3 regions of the Xanthomonas sontii genome follow, and region 1 is predicted to be linked to each of the others. Evidence: predicted binding sites of a transcription regulator. Region 1 holds the regulator's gene; each other region holds the start of a gene.
What was found. Region 1 encodes HrcA, which represses chaperone genes, less so after heat shock. Its sites were predicted from a motif close to TTNGCACTCNNNNNNNNNGAGTGCNAA; they were not measured.
Positions count from the first base shown of each region.

Region 2: a site for HrcA is predicted at 1,435-1,461, ahead of rpoH (RNA polymerase sigma factor RpoH). Genes of this name have one in related genera too.
Region 3: a site for HrcA is predicted at 2,161-2,187, ahead of RAB70_RS01385 (co-chaperone GroES). Genes of this name have one in related genera too.

Region 1 is NZ_CP132342.1:2,902,017-2,906,092, forward strand. It holds gene recN (DNA repair protein RecN) at 1-1,296, opposite strand, end outside; gene hrcA (heat-inducible transcriptional repressor HrcA) at 1,408-2,466, shown strand; gene grpE (nucleotide exchange factor GrpE) at 2,671-3,192, shown strand; gene dnaK (molecular chaperone DnaK) at 3,338-4,076, shown strand, end outside.
Region 2 is NZ_CP132342.1:1,526,976-1,531,051, reverse strand. It holds gene RAB70_RS06575 (trimeric intracellular cation channel family protein) at 1-422, shown strand, start outside; gene rpoH (RNA polymerase sigma factor RpoH) at 546-1,424, opposite strand; gene ung (uracil-DNA glycosylase) at 1,643-2,374, opposite strand; gene RAB70_RS06560 (response regulator) at 2,403-3,245, opposite strand; gene ftsX (permease-like cell division protein FtsX) at 3,253-4,076, opposite strand, start outside.
Region 3 is NZ_CP132342.1:315,492-319,567, forward strand. It holds gene groL (chaperonin GroEL) at 41-1,687, opposite strand; gene RAB70_RS01385 (co-chaperone GroES) at 1,824-2,111, opposite strand; gene RAB70_RS01390 (endonuclease) at 2,392-4,076, shown strand, end outside.

The DNA of each region.
Region 1 (4,076 bases):
GCCGCCGGAAGCGACCTTGCGCAGGGCGCGCGGAGGCTGCCCGGCGTTGGCGGCGACCAGGAACTCGACCCGCTCGGCGCCGGCCGGGTCCGGGCGTTCGGTGTCGTGCGGCTCGAGCTGGATCAGGAAGCGCCCGCCGCCCATGCCCAGTTCGCCGATCAGGGTGGTGGTGTCGCGCGACAGCGCCTGCGCGCCGCGGTCGCGGGTGGCGGTCAGGGCGGCCGCGGCGTCGCGCCAGGCTTGGGTGGCCTGGGCGATCTCGGCGTCGAGCACGTCCAGCCGCTCGCCGGCGCCGCGCAGGCTCTCCACTTCGGCCAGCAGGGCGTCGCGGTGCCCGGCCAGCGCATCCACCCCGATCCGGTGCTTGCGCGCCAGGTCGTGCAGGCGGCCGAGCTTGCGTTCCATCTCGTCGAACTGCGCCGGGTCGGCATCTAGGTCGTCGCGGACCCGGTCGATCAGCGCCAGCGCTTCTTCCAGCTGGATGCCGGCGCTGTCGATCAGTGCCTGCACTTCGGCCAGGCGCGGGTCGTACTCGCCGACCTTGCCGAGTTCGTGGCGGGTCTGCTGCAGCAGGTCCAGCACCGCCGGCGCCTCGTCGCCGTTGAGGCGCTGCGCCGCGCCCTCGCAGGCGCCGATCAGCGCGGCGGCGTGGGCCTGGCGGCGGTGGTTGGCGTCCAGGGCGGCGATCGCCGCCGGGTCCAGGTCCTCGCGCTGCAGCTCGGCCAGCTGGTGCTGCAGGAAACCGATGCGGTCGCTGACGTCGCCCTGCGCCAGCAGGGTCTCGCGCTCGCTGAGCAGGCCCTGCCAGCGGGCGGCGGCGGCGCGCACCGCGGCCCGCTCGGCCTCGTTGCGGGCGTAGGCGTCGAGCAGGCCGAGCTGGCTACCGCGCGAGAGCAGGGCCTGGTGTTCGTGCTGGCCATGGATCTCGACCAGGTGGCCGGCCAGCTCCGCCAGTTGCGACAGGGTCACCGGGCGCCCGTTGATCCAGGCGCGCGAGCCGCCGTCGGCGCGGATCACCCGCCGCAGCTGGCAGTGTTCGTCGTCGTCGAGTTCGTTCTCGCGCAGCCAGGCGCGCGCCTGGGCGGGGGGCACGAACTCGGCCGACAGTTCGGCGCGGTCGGCGCCGTGGCGGACCACGCCGCTGTCGGCGCGCAGCCCGGACAGGAAGCCGAGCGCGTCCACCATCAGCGACTTGCCGGCGCCGGTTTCGCCGGACACCACGGTCATGCCGGGGCCGAATTCCAGTTCGGTGCCGCGTACGACGGCGAAATCCTTGATCGAGAGATGTCTGAGCATGGGGTCTGCATCCGGAGCCGCGCAACGCTAGCATGCGCGGGTAGGTGGGCCAATGACTTGCCAAGCCGGCGTGCAGACATTATCTAAGGACCAGTCTCACGGGTTGATTCCATGCGCGCTTCCCCGGTCCATTCCAGCCTCGATCCGCGTGCCAGGCAGCTGCTGCGCACGCTGATCTCGCGCTATATCCGCGACGGCGAGCCGGTCGGCTCGCAGACCCTGGCCCGCCACGCCGGGCTGGACGTGAGCCCGGCGACGATCCGCAACATCCTGGCCGACCTGGAGGACGCCGGGCTGCTCAGCTCGCCGCACACTTCGGCCGGGCGCGTGCCCACCGCCACCGGCTACCGGGTGTTCGTCGACAGCCTGGTGCAGATGCGCCCGCCGGCCGAAGGCGAGGTGGCACGGCTGCGCGCGGAGATGGCCAATGCCGCCGGCACCCAGGCGTTGCTGGGCAGCGCCTCGGAACTGCTGTCGGCCATGACCCACTTCGTCGGCGTGGTCAGCGCGCCCAAGCGCGAGCAGTTCGCGTTCCGGCACATCGACTTCGTGCCGCTGGACGCGCGGCGGGTGCTGGCGATCCTGGTGTTCGCCGACAACGAGGTGCAGAACCGGGTCATCGAACCGCGCAAGGCCTACGAGCCGGCCGAATTGGAGCGGGTGGCCAACTATCTGAACCGGCATTTTGCCGGGCGCGCCCTGGCCGACATCCGCGCCAGCCTGCTGCGCGACCTGCGCCATGCGCGCGACGAGATGGAGCAGTTGCTGGCACACAGCGTCGAGCTGGCCGAGCAGGCGCTGGCCCCGGCCGGCGACGACATGGTGCTGGCCGGGCAGACCAAGCTGATGGGCGTGCAGGACCTGTCGGACCTGGAGCGGCTGCGCGAACTGTTCGAGGTCTTCGCCAGCAAGCGCGAACTCCTGCAACTGCTCGAACGCACCATCCGCGCGCCGGGCGTGCGCATCTTCATCGGCGAAGAGACCGGCATGGTGCCGCTGGAAAGCGTGTCGCTGGTGACCGCCCCGTACATGGCCGGCGGCCAGGTGCTGGGCGTGCTGGGCGTGATCGGCCCCAAGCGCATGGACTACGACCGGGTCATCCCCCTGGTCCAGACCGCCGCCGACGTCCTCGGCGCCCGCCTGGACCCATCTCCGCCGGGCGACCGCTGAACGCACGTAGCGCTGGTCGAAGCGCCGCCGCCTCATCCGCCAGCAGGCCATCCAGCCGCGCCCGGGCGAATCCCCAATCCCCAATCCCGAATCCCCGCTTTTCAGCAGCCGAATGGCCGATCATCCCGGCCTCACTTGAATCCGCCCGCACCGCCCACATAGGTGGTCCGGTAAGGCGGGACGTACCCCGCCAGGGACCCGGACATGACGCAAGAGCACCCCGAATTCGATTCCGAACACCTGACCGAGGCGCAGCAGCCCTCGACCGATCCGCTGCAGGCGGAGATCGAGACGCTGCGCAGCGAACTGGCCCTGGTCAAGGCCGACGCCCTGCGCGAGCGGGCCGACCTGGAGAACCAGCGCAAGCGCATCGCCCGCGACGTGGAGCAGGCGCGCAAGTTCGCCAACGAGCGCCTGCTCGGCGACCTGCTGCCGGTGTTCGACAGTCTGGACGCGGGGCTGACCGCCGCCGGCAGCGAGCCGAGCCCGCTGCGCGACGGCCTGGAACTGACCTACAAGCAGTTGCTCAAGGTCGCCGCCGACAACGGCCTGACCCTGCTCGACCCGACCGGCGAGCCGTTCAATCCCGAGCATCACCAGGCGATCAGCCAGGCTGAGGCCGAGGGCGTGGCCCCGGGGCACGTGATCCAGGTGTTCCAGAAGGGCTACCTGCTCAACGACCGCCTGCTGCGGCCCGCCCTGGTGGTGGTGGCCAAGCACGACTGAGCGCGCCGGCCGCCCGCGCCTGAACCCGGCGCGGCGGCGGTGGAACGCTAATTTGCGGCGATGGCTTGAATGACCTGCAGCCATCCCTATATCCGAACCAGATCCCGGCACTGGCCGGCTACACGACCTTTCAGGAGTCATTGCAATGGGCAAGATCATCGGCATCGACCTGGGCACGACCAATTCGTGCGTGGCGATCATGGACGGCGGCAAGGCCCGCGTCATCGAGAATTCCGAGGGTGACCGCACCACGCCTTCGATCGTCGCCTACACCAAGGACGGCGAAGTGCTGGTGGGCGCCTCGGCCAAGCGCCAGGCCGTCACCAACCCCAAGAACACCTTCTACGCGGTCAAGCGCCTGATCGGCCGCAAGTTCACCGACGCCGAAGTGCAGAAGGACATCGGCCTGGTGCCGTACAGCATCGTCCAGCACGACAACGGCGACGCCTGGGTGGCCACCGCCGACGGGCGCAAGCTGGCCTCGCAGGAAATCTCCGCGCAGGTGCTGGAGAAGATGAAGAAGACCGCCGAGGCGTTCCTGGGCGAGACCGTCACCGAGGCGGTCATCACCGTGCCGGCGTACTTCAACGACAGCCAGCGCCAGGCGACCAAGGACGCCGGCCGCATCGCCGGCCTGGACGTCAAGCGCATCATCAACGAGCCGACTGCGGCTGCGCTGGCCTATGGCCTGGACAAGGGCCAGGGCGGCGACCGCAAGATCGCCGTGTACGACCTGGGCGGCGGCACCTTCGACGTGTCGATCATCGAGATCGCCAACGTCGACGGCGAGAAGCAGTTCGAAGTGCTGGCCACCAACGGCGACACCTTCCTGGGCGGCGAAGACTTCGACAAGCGCGTCATCGACTACCTGGTGGAAGAGTTCA
Region 2 (4,076 bases), 1.4 Mb from region 1:
ATCTCGGCGTCGCCTGCCTGGCCGGGCTGCTGGCTTTCTACAGCCACCACACGGTCGAGCGCCTGCGCAATCCGGTGCAGATCTTCGACGCGATGGGCCTGGCGCTGTTCGCGGTCTACGGCACCAGCAAGGCGCTGGCGTTCGGCCTGGGCCCGCTCAGCGCGCCGCTGCTGGGCATGCTCAGCGGCATCGGCGGCGGCATCGTCCGCGACCTGCTGGTGGCGCGCACGCCGGTGGTGTTGCAGGCCGAGCTGTACGCGGTGGCGGCGCTGCTCGGCGGCGGCGTGGTGGCCGCGGCGCAGGTGCTGCACCTGCCGCAGCCCTGGGGCCTGGGGGTGGGTGCGGTGCTGTGCTTCGGCCTGCGCTTCATGGCGATCCGCTACGGCTGGCACCTGCCGGTGGCGCGTCCGCCGGAGTCGTGATCCAGCGGCGTGCGGAAGGACTTCCGCAGCCGGCAGTCGCCAATCCGCGGGCAGCCCAGGACAAGAAAAAGGCCCGGCAATGCCGGGCCTTTTCGCACGTTGCAATCGCTCGCCGCAGGCGACTCAGGCGACGAACAGCGCCTTCATCTTCTTCAGCGCGTTCGCCTCGATCTGGCGGATGCGCTCGGCCGACACGCCGTACTCGTCGGCCAGTTCCTGCAGGGTGATCTTGCTGTCGGCATCCAGCCAGCGGCGCTTGATGATGTCGCGCGAACGCGCATCCAGTTCCGCCAGGCCTTCACGCAGCAGCTGCAGCTGGTTGTCCTCGCTGTCGGCGCGTTCGTAGGCCTGCGAGGGATCTTCCTCGTTGGCCATCAGATACGCGGCCGGCGACGGCGGTGCGTGGTCGTCGTCCTCGTCGGACGGCGCATCGAAACCGATGTCGCGACCGGACAGGCGCGACTCCATCTCCAGCACCTCGCGCTCGGACACGTTGAGGTCCTTGGCCACGGCGGTGACCTCGGCCGCGTTCATCCAGCCCAGGCGGGTCTTGGACTTGCGCAGGTTGAAGAACAGCTTGCGCTGCGCTTTGGTCGTGGCGACCTTGACGATGCGCCAGTTCTTCAGGATGTACTCGTGCATTTCGGCACGGATCCAGTGCACCGCGAAGCTGACCAGGCGCACGCCCATGTCCGGGTCGAAACGCTTGACCGCCTTCATCAGGCCGATGTTGCCTTCCTGGACCAGGTCGCCCAGCGGCAGGCCGTAGCCGTTGTAGCCGCGGGCCACGTGCACCACGAAGCGCAGGTGGGAATGGACCAGTTCGCGGGCCGCGTCCAGGTCTTCCTGGTCGCGATATCGCACCGCCAGTGCACGTTCCTCGTCGGACGTCAGCACCGGGATCTGATGCACGGCGCCGATATAGGCATCCAGCGAACCGAGCGGACTGGGGATCGGGAGGTTGTTGGCAACCAATGCGTTGGAAGTAAGCGTCTGGCTCATAGGGCTCATCTTAGCAGTCTACTAATTGGACTGCTGGGTACAGTAAAAAGTTCCTGTGTTCTGTTTATGCAACATATGAATCAGGAATGACACTGCATCACAAGCCACTGAAACAATCGGGACGCATCGTCATCCCGTTCTCTGACCGCAAAAGTAGCAGCCGGTTCGCGAAAATGGCGTCCACGTCAGGCGACAGCGTCGCCCTGTCCAACCGCGGTTCAGGCGCCGCCCAGCGCCGCTTCCAGCTCTGCGCGCGGCGGCAGACTCCAGTCGATGGGGGCGGCGCCGCGGCGCTTCAAGTACTCATTGGCCGCGGAGAAATGCTTGCAGCCGAGGAAGCCGCGGTGCGCCGACAGCGGCGAGGGGTGCGGCGCCTTCAGCACGCGGTGGCGGCGGGTATCGATGACCTTGCCCTTGGCCTGGGCATAGCTGCCCCAGAGCAGGAACACCAGACCCTCGCGCTCGCGGTTGAGGGTCTCCACGACGTGGTCGGTGAAGCCCTCCCAGCCCTTGCCCTGATGGGCGCCGGCGCGGCCCTCCTCTACCGTCAGCACCGCGTTGAGCAGCAGCACGCCGCGCTGCGCCCAGGGCAGCAGGCAGCCATGGTCGGGACGGCGGATGCCCTGGTCGTCCTCGATCTCCTTGTAGATGTTCAGCAGCGACGGCGGCACCGGCACCCCCGGCAGCACCGAGAAGCACAGCCCGTGCGCCTGGCCGTAGCCGTGGTACGGGTCCTGGCCGAGGATCACCACCTCCACCTTTTCGAACGGGGTGGCGTCGAAGGCGGCGAAGATCTGCCGCCCCGGCGGGAACACCCGCGCACCGGCGGCCTTGCGCTGGCGCAGGAAGGTGGCCAACTCGCGCATCTCCGGACGCAGCAGCCAGTCGCCGACCTGCGCCTTCCATGACGGCTCCAGCTGGATCCGGCTTTCGTCTTCGTTGTTGCTCATCGCTTCCAGGCTCGGGACATCACATCGGTCAGAAGGTCACCGCGATCTCGTCGAGCCGCGCCAGGCGCAACTGGAACAGCACCTTGGTGACCAGCAGGCGCTCTTCGATCGGTTTCTGCACCAGGTCGTTGGCGCCGGCGCGCAGCAGCTCGGACTGGGTGTGCGGATTGCTGTCGCCGGTCATCACCAGCACCGGCATGCGCCGCTTGCCGTAGGCGAAGTCGACGCGGATGCGCTGGACCACGTCGCGGCCGTTGAGCTCGCCTTTCAAGGTGACGTCGGTCAGCACCAGGTCGATACGGCGGGTGGTGCGGCCCAGCGACTCGGCGGTCAGCAGGGCGAAGGCGTCCTCGGCGCTGAGCACGTGCACCACGTGCAGCTGCTGGCGCTCGAGCATGCGCTTGGTGGCTTCGGCCACCACCCGGCTGTCCTCGACGTAGAGGACGGTGGCGCCGGCCACCGGCTGCGGCTGCACGTAGCCGCGGATGAAGGTGGCCAGCGCCTCGTGGCCGAGCGCCTTGTCGAAATAGTCGGTGACGTACTCGGTGAAGCGGCGCTCGACCAGGTGCTGCTGGGCGTCGCCGGAGACCACGATCACCGGCACGTAGGCCTGGCCGGCGGCTTCGCGCACGCTGCGGGCCAGGGTCAGGCCGTCGCCGTCGGGCAGCCCCAGCGAGGTGGTGACCAGATCGACCGGGCCGGCCTCCAGTGCGGCGCGCGCCTCGGCGATGCTGGCGCAGCCGACCACGGTCACGTCGGGCAGTTCGCGATGCAGCACGTCGGCGATCAGCTTGCGCACCAGCTTCGAGCCATCGACCACCATCACCCGGGGGGCGGCGCTGATCAGATGCTTGAGCTCGTGCCCGGCCATGTGCGCCTCAGGTGTCGGTGGGCCGCGTCTGGCGCAGGAAGTGACCGGTCACCAACCAGGCGCCGAGCCAGCCCAGCAGCAGGGTGCCGAGCAGCACGAAGCCGGCGTGCAGCGCGTCCAGCCCGTGCAACACGAAGTGGCTACCGTAGCTGTCGGCCAGTGCCGCCAGCGGCTGGCCCAGGGCCATGCCGGAGGCGGCGAGCAGGCCCAGCGCCAGCACTCCGGCGCCGAAACCGTACCAGGCGCCCAGGTACAGGAACGGGCGGCGGATGAAACCGTCGCTGGCGCCGAGCAGCTGCAGCACGCCGATCTCCTCGCGTCGCGACTGGATGTCCAGGCGCACCGTGTTGCCGACCACCAGTACCGCACCGGCGCCGAGCAGCAGCGACAGCACCTGCACCAGGCGTTCGCCGAAATGCAGCCAGCCGTCCAGGCGCTTGCGCCACAGCGCGTCGTGCTGGACCAGGTCGGCCTGCGGCAGCGCGGTCAGCGCGGTCGCCAGCGGGGTGTCGTCGGCCGCGGCGGGAGTGACGATCAGCAGCGTCGGCAGCGGGTTGTCCTGCAGCGCGTCCAGCGCCTCGCCCAGGCCAGCGCTGTCGCGCAGCTCGGCCATGCCTTCGGCGGGGGTGCGCAGCGTCACCGCGGCCACATCGCCACGGCCGCGCAGGGTCTGCGCCAGCGCCTGCGCCGCGGCGGCGTCGACGTCGGTCTTCAGGAACACGTTGATGTCGCGCGACTGCTGCACGCTGCCGGCGAACTGCTTGAGGTTGTCCAGGGCGATCGACAGGCCCAGCGGCAGGGTCAGCGCCAGCGCCATCACCGCCATGGTCA
Region 3 (4,076 bases), 2.4 Mb from region 1:
TCGACTGCGTGGAACAACAGGTCGGCCGAGGCCGGCTGGATCAGAAATCCATGCCGCCCATGCCGCCCATGCCGCCGCCCATGCCGCCCGGAGCGGCCGGCTCTTCCTTCTTCGGGGCCTCGGCCACCATCGCTTCGGTGGTGATCATCAGGCCGGCGATCGAAGCGGCGTTCTGCAGCGCCGAACGGGTCACCTTGGTCGGATCCAGGATGCCGAACTCGACCATGTCGCCGAACTCGCCGTTGGCGGCGTTGTAGCCGAAGTTGCCGCTGCCTTCCTTGACCTTGTTGAGGATCACGGACGGCTCTTCGCCGGCGTTGGTGACGATCTCGCGCAGCGGCGCTTCCATCGCGCGCAGCGCGATCTGGATGCCGTGGGTCTGATCTTCATTGGCGCCCTTCAGCTCGCCGATCGCGCTCAGCGCGCGCACCAGCGCCACGCCGCCGCCCGGGACCACGCCTTCTTCCACCGCCGCACGGGTCGCGTGCAGGGCGTCTTCGACGCGCGCCTTCTTTTCCTTCATCTCGATCTCGGTCGAGGCACCGACCTTGATCACCGCCACGCCGCCGGCCAGCTTGGCCACGCGCTCCTGCAGCTTCTCGCGGTCGTAGTCCGACGAGGTCTCTTCGATCTGCGCCTTGATCTGCTTGATGCGCGACTCGATCGCCGAGGTGTCGCCGGCGCCGTCGATGATGGTGGTGTTCTCCTTGGAGACCTGCACCTTCTTGGCGCGGCCCAGGTCCTTGATGGTCGCCTTCTCCAGCGCCAGGCCCACTTCCTCGGAAATCACGGTGCCGCCGGTCAGCACGGCCATGTCTTCCAGCATCGCCTTGCGACGGTCGCCGAAGCCCGGGGCCTTGACCGCCACGACCTTGACGATGCCGCGGATGGTGTTGACCACCAGGGTCGCCAGCGCCTCGCCTTCCACTTCCTCGGCGACGATCAGCAGCGGCTTGCCGGCCTTGGCCACGCCTTCCAGCACCGGCAGCAGGTCACGCACGTTGGAGATCTTCTTGTCGTGCAGCAGCACGAACGGGTCGTCCAGGTCGGCCTGCTGGCTCTGCTGGTTGTTGATGAAGTACGGCGACAGGTAGCCGCGGTCGAACTGCATGCCCTCGACCACGTCCAGCTCGTTCTCCAGGCCCGAGCCTTCCTCGACCGTGATCACGCCTTCCTTGCCGACCTTCTTCATCGCGTCGGCGATGATGTTGCCGATCGACTCGTCGGAGTTGGCGGAGATGGTGCCGACCTGGGCGATGGCCTTGTCGTCGGCGGTGGGCTTGCTGATCTTCTTCAGCTCGGCCACGGCGGCCACGACGGCCTTGTCGATGCCGCGCTTGAGGTCCATCGGGTTCATGCCGGCGGCGACCGCCTTGGAACCTTCGCGGATCAGCGCCTGCGCCAGCACGGTGGCGGTGGTGGTGCCGTCGCCGGCGTTGTCGGAGGTCTTGGAGGCGACTTCCTTCACCATCTGCGCGCCCATGTTCTCGAACTTGTCGGCCAGTTCGATTTCCTTGGCGACGGAGACGCCGTCCTTGGTGATGGTCGGGGCGCCGAAGCTCTTCTCGAGCACGACATTGCGGCCCTTCGGGCCCAGGGTGGCCTTGACGGCATTGGCGAGGATGTTGACGCCGCGCACCATGCGCGAACGGGCGTCTTCACCGAAACGGATATCTTTGGCAGCCATGTGTGTTGCTCCGGGATTCGTGATTGGGGATTAGGGATTCGCTAGAGCGGAATTCGGGCGGAGATGTCGGGTCGCGCGGCGCCTGGCGCCTTTGCCAATCCCGAATCCCGATTCCCGAATCCCGCGATCGTCGGCTTCAGCCGACGATCGCCAGAACGTCGTCTTCGCGCAGCACCTTGTACTCGACGCCTTCGGCCTTGTAGCTGGAACCGGCGTACTGGCCGTAGATGACCTTGTCGCCGACCTTCAGCGCCGGGGCGCGCACGCTGCCGTTGTCCAGCGGCTTGCCGGCGCCGACGGCCACAACTTCACCCTTGGTGGACTTTTCCTTGGCCGAATCCGGGATCACGATGCCGCCGGCGGAGATTTCGTCGGCTTCGATCGGCTTGACTACGACGCGGTCGTGAAGCGGCTTGATGCTCATTGAGTGAGACCTCTTAAGTGATTGATTGGTCTAGGAAAGGCCGGCGATGTTAGCACTCGCCCATGACGACTGCCAGCAACGCTCGCGAAAAAACCCGGTAGCGCCGGGATGCGCCTGATGTAGTGCCGCGGCCGGGGCTTTCAAGGGCGGGAGGCAAAAAATTTTTGCCAGGAACGTGCATTCGGTGGCAAGCAGTGACCGAATCCCGTCACAGTGTCACAGAGGCAGGCTAGGCTGAGCGCGGACCCATGGGGGGATCCGTCACCAAAAGGAGTTGTCGATGAAGCCATCCGCCGTTGCGCTGCCGCTGGCCTGCCTGCTCGCCCTTGCCGGGCCGGCCCAGGCCGCCGTATTCATTAATGAATTGCATTACGACGATGCCACCGCCGCCGGCGACACCGGCGAAGGCGTGGAGATCGTCGCCACCGCCGGGGAGAGCCTGAGCGGCTACCGCGTCTACTTGTACAACGGCAGCAACCCGGGGTCGGCGGCCGTCTACGCCAACAGCGCGGTGCCGGCCGGCAACCTGGTCAGCTGCGGCGGGCAGGTGCGCATCGCCACCGTCAGCTACGCCAGCAACGGCATCCAGAACGGGCCCAACGACGGCCTGGCGCTGGTCGACGGCAACGGCAAGGTGGTGCAGTTCCTCAGCTACGAGGGCGCCATCACCGGCGGCGGCGGCCCCGCCGCGGGCATGACCAGCCAGAACCTGCCGGTCAGCGAGAGCAACAGCACCCCGGCCGGCACCTCGCTGCAGCTGCGCGGCAACGGCAGCGCCGCGGCCGACTTCAGCTGGAGCGACAGCGCCACCAGCACCTTCGGCGCCTGCAACAACGGCCAGACCTTCGCCGGCGGCGGCGGCAGCAACGCCGCGCCGACCGTGACCGCCACCACCCCGACCCAGGGCGCCACCGACTTCCCCGCCGCCGGCGACCTGGCGGTGACCTTCAGCGAGGCGGTGAGCCTGGCCAGCGGCGCGTTCGGCCTGAGCTGCCAGCAGTCCGGCACTGTGGCGCTGACCTATCCCAGCAGCGGCACCCAGTTCTCCCTGTCCACCAACACCGCGCTGAAGGCCGGCGAGAGCTGCACCCTGAGCATCGTCGCCGCACGCGTGAGCGATGCCGACGGCGCGCATCCGGCGCAGGATCGCAGCGTCGCCTTCAACGTCGCCAGCGGCTCGGGCGGCGGCGGCAACGGCGCCGGCAGCTACTACTCGCGGGTCAACACCTCCAGCCCCAGCCAGCTGCGCTGCTCGCTGCACGAGACGATCAAGGGCCACACCGTCTATCCGTACAGCAGCAGCTCCGGCACCGACACCTGGGCCATCCTGGAGATCGCCGACGAGGATCCGAACAACAGCCAGCGCGTCCTCGACGCCTACCGCAACCGCAGCTATGCCAAGGGCACCGACCGTGCCGGCAGCGGCAGCGGCCTGAAGTACAACCGCGAGCATAGCTGGCCGAACTCGCTGGGCTTCGGCACCTCCACCGGCAACAAGGGCCTGCCCTACGCGCCCTACACCGACACCCACATGCTGTACCTGACCGACGCCACCTGGAACGCCGACCGCGGCAACAAGCCCTACGCCAAGTGCGACAGCAACTGCGGCGAGCGCGCCACCGAGGCCAACGCCGGCTTCGGCGGCGGCAGCGGCCGCTACCCGGGCAATTCCAACTGGGTGCGCACCCCGGACGGCAACAGCGGCACCTTCGAGGTGTGGGACCACCGCAAGGGCGACATGGCGCGTGCGGTGATGTACATGGCGATCCGCTATGAGGGTGGCGTGGATGCCAAGACCGGGCAGTCCGAGCCGGACCTGGAACTGACCGACGACCGCAGCAAGATCGTCAAGACCTCGTCCTCGCCGGCCTACATGGGCCTGCTGTCGACCCTGATCGCGTGGAGCCAGCAGGATCCGCCGGACGACGCCGAGCGCGCCCGCAACGAGGTGATCTACAGCTTCCA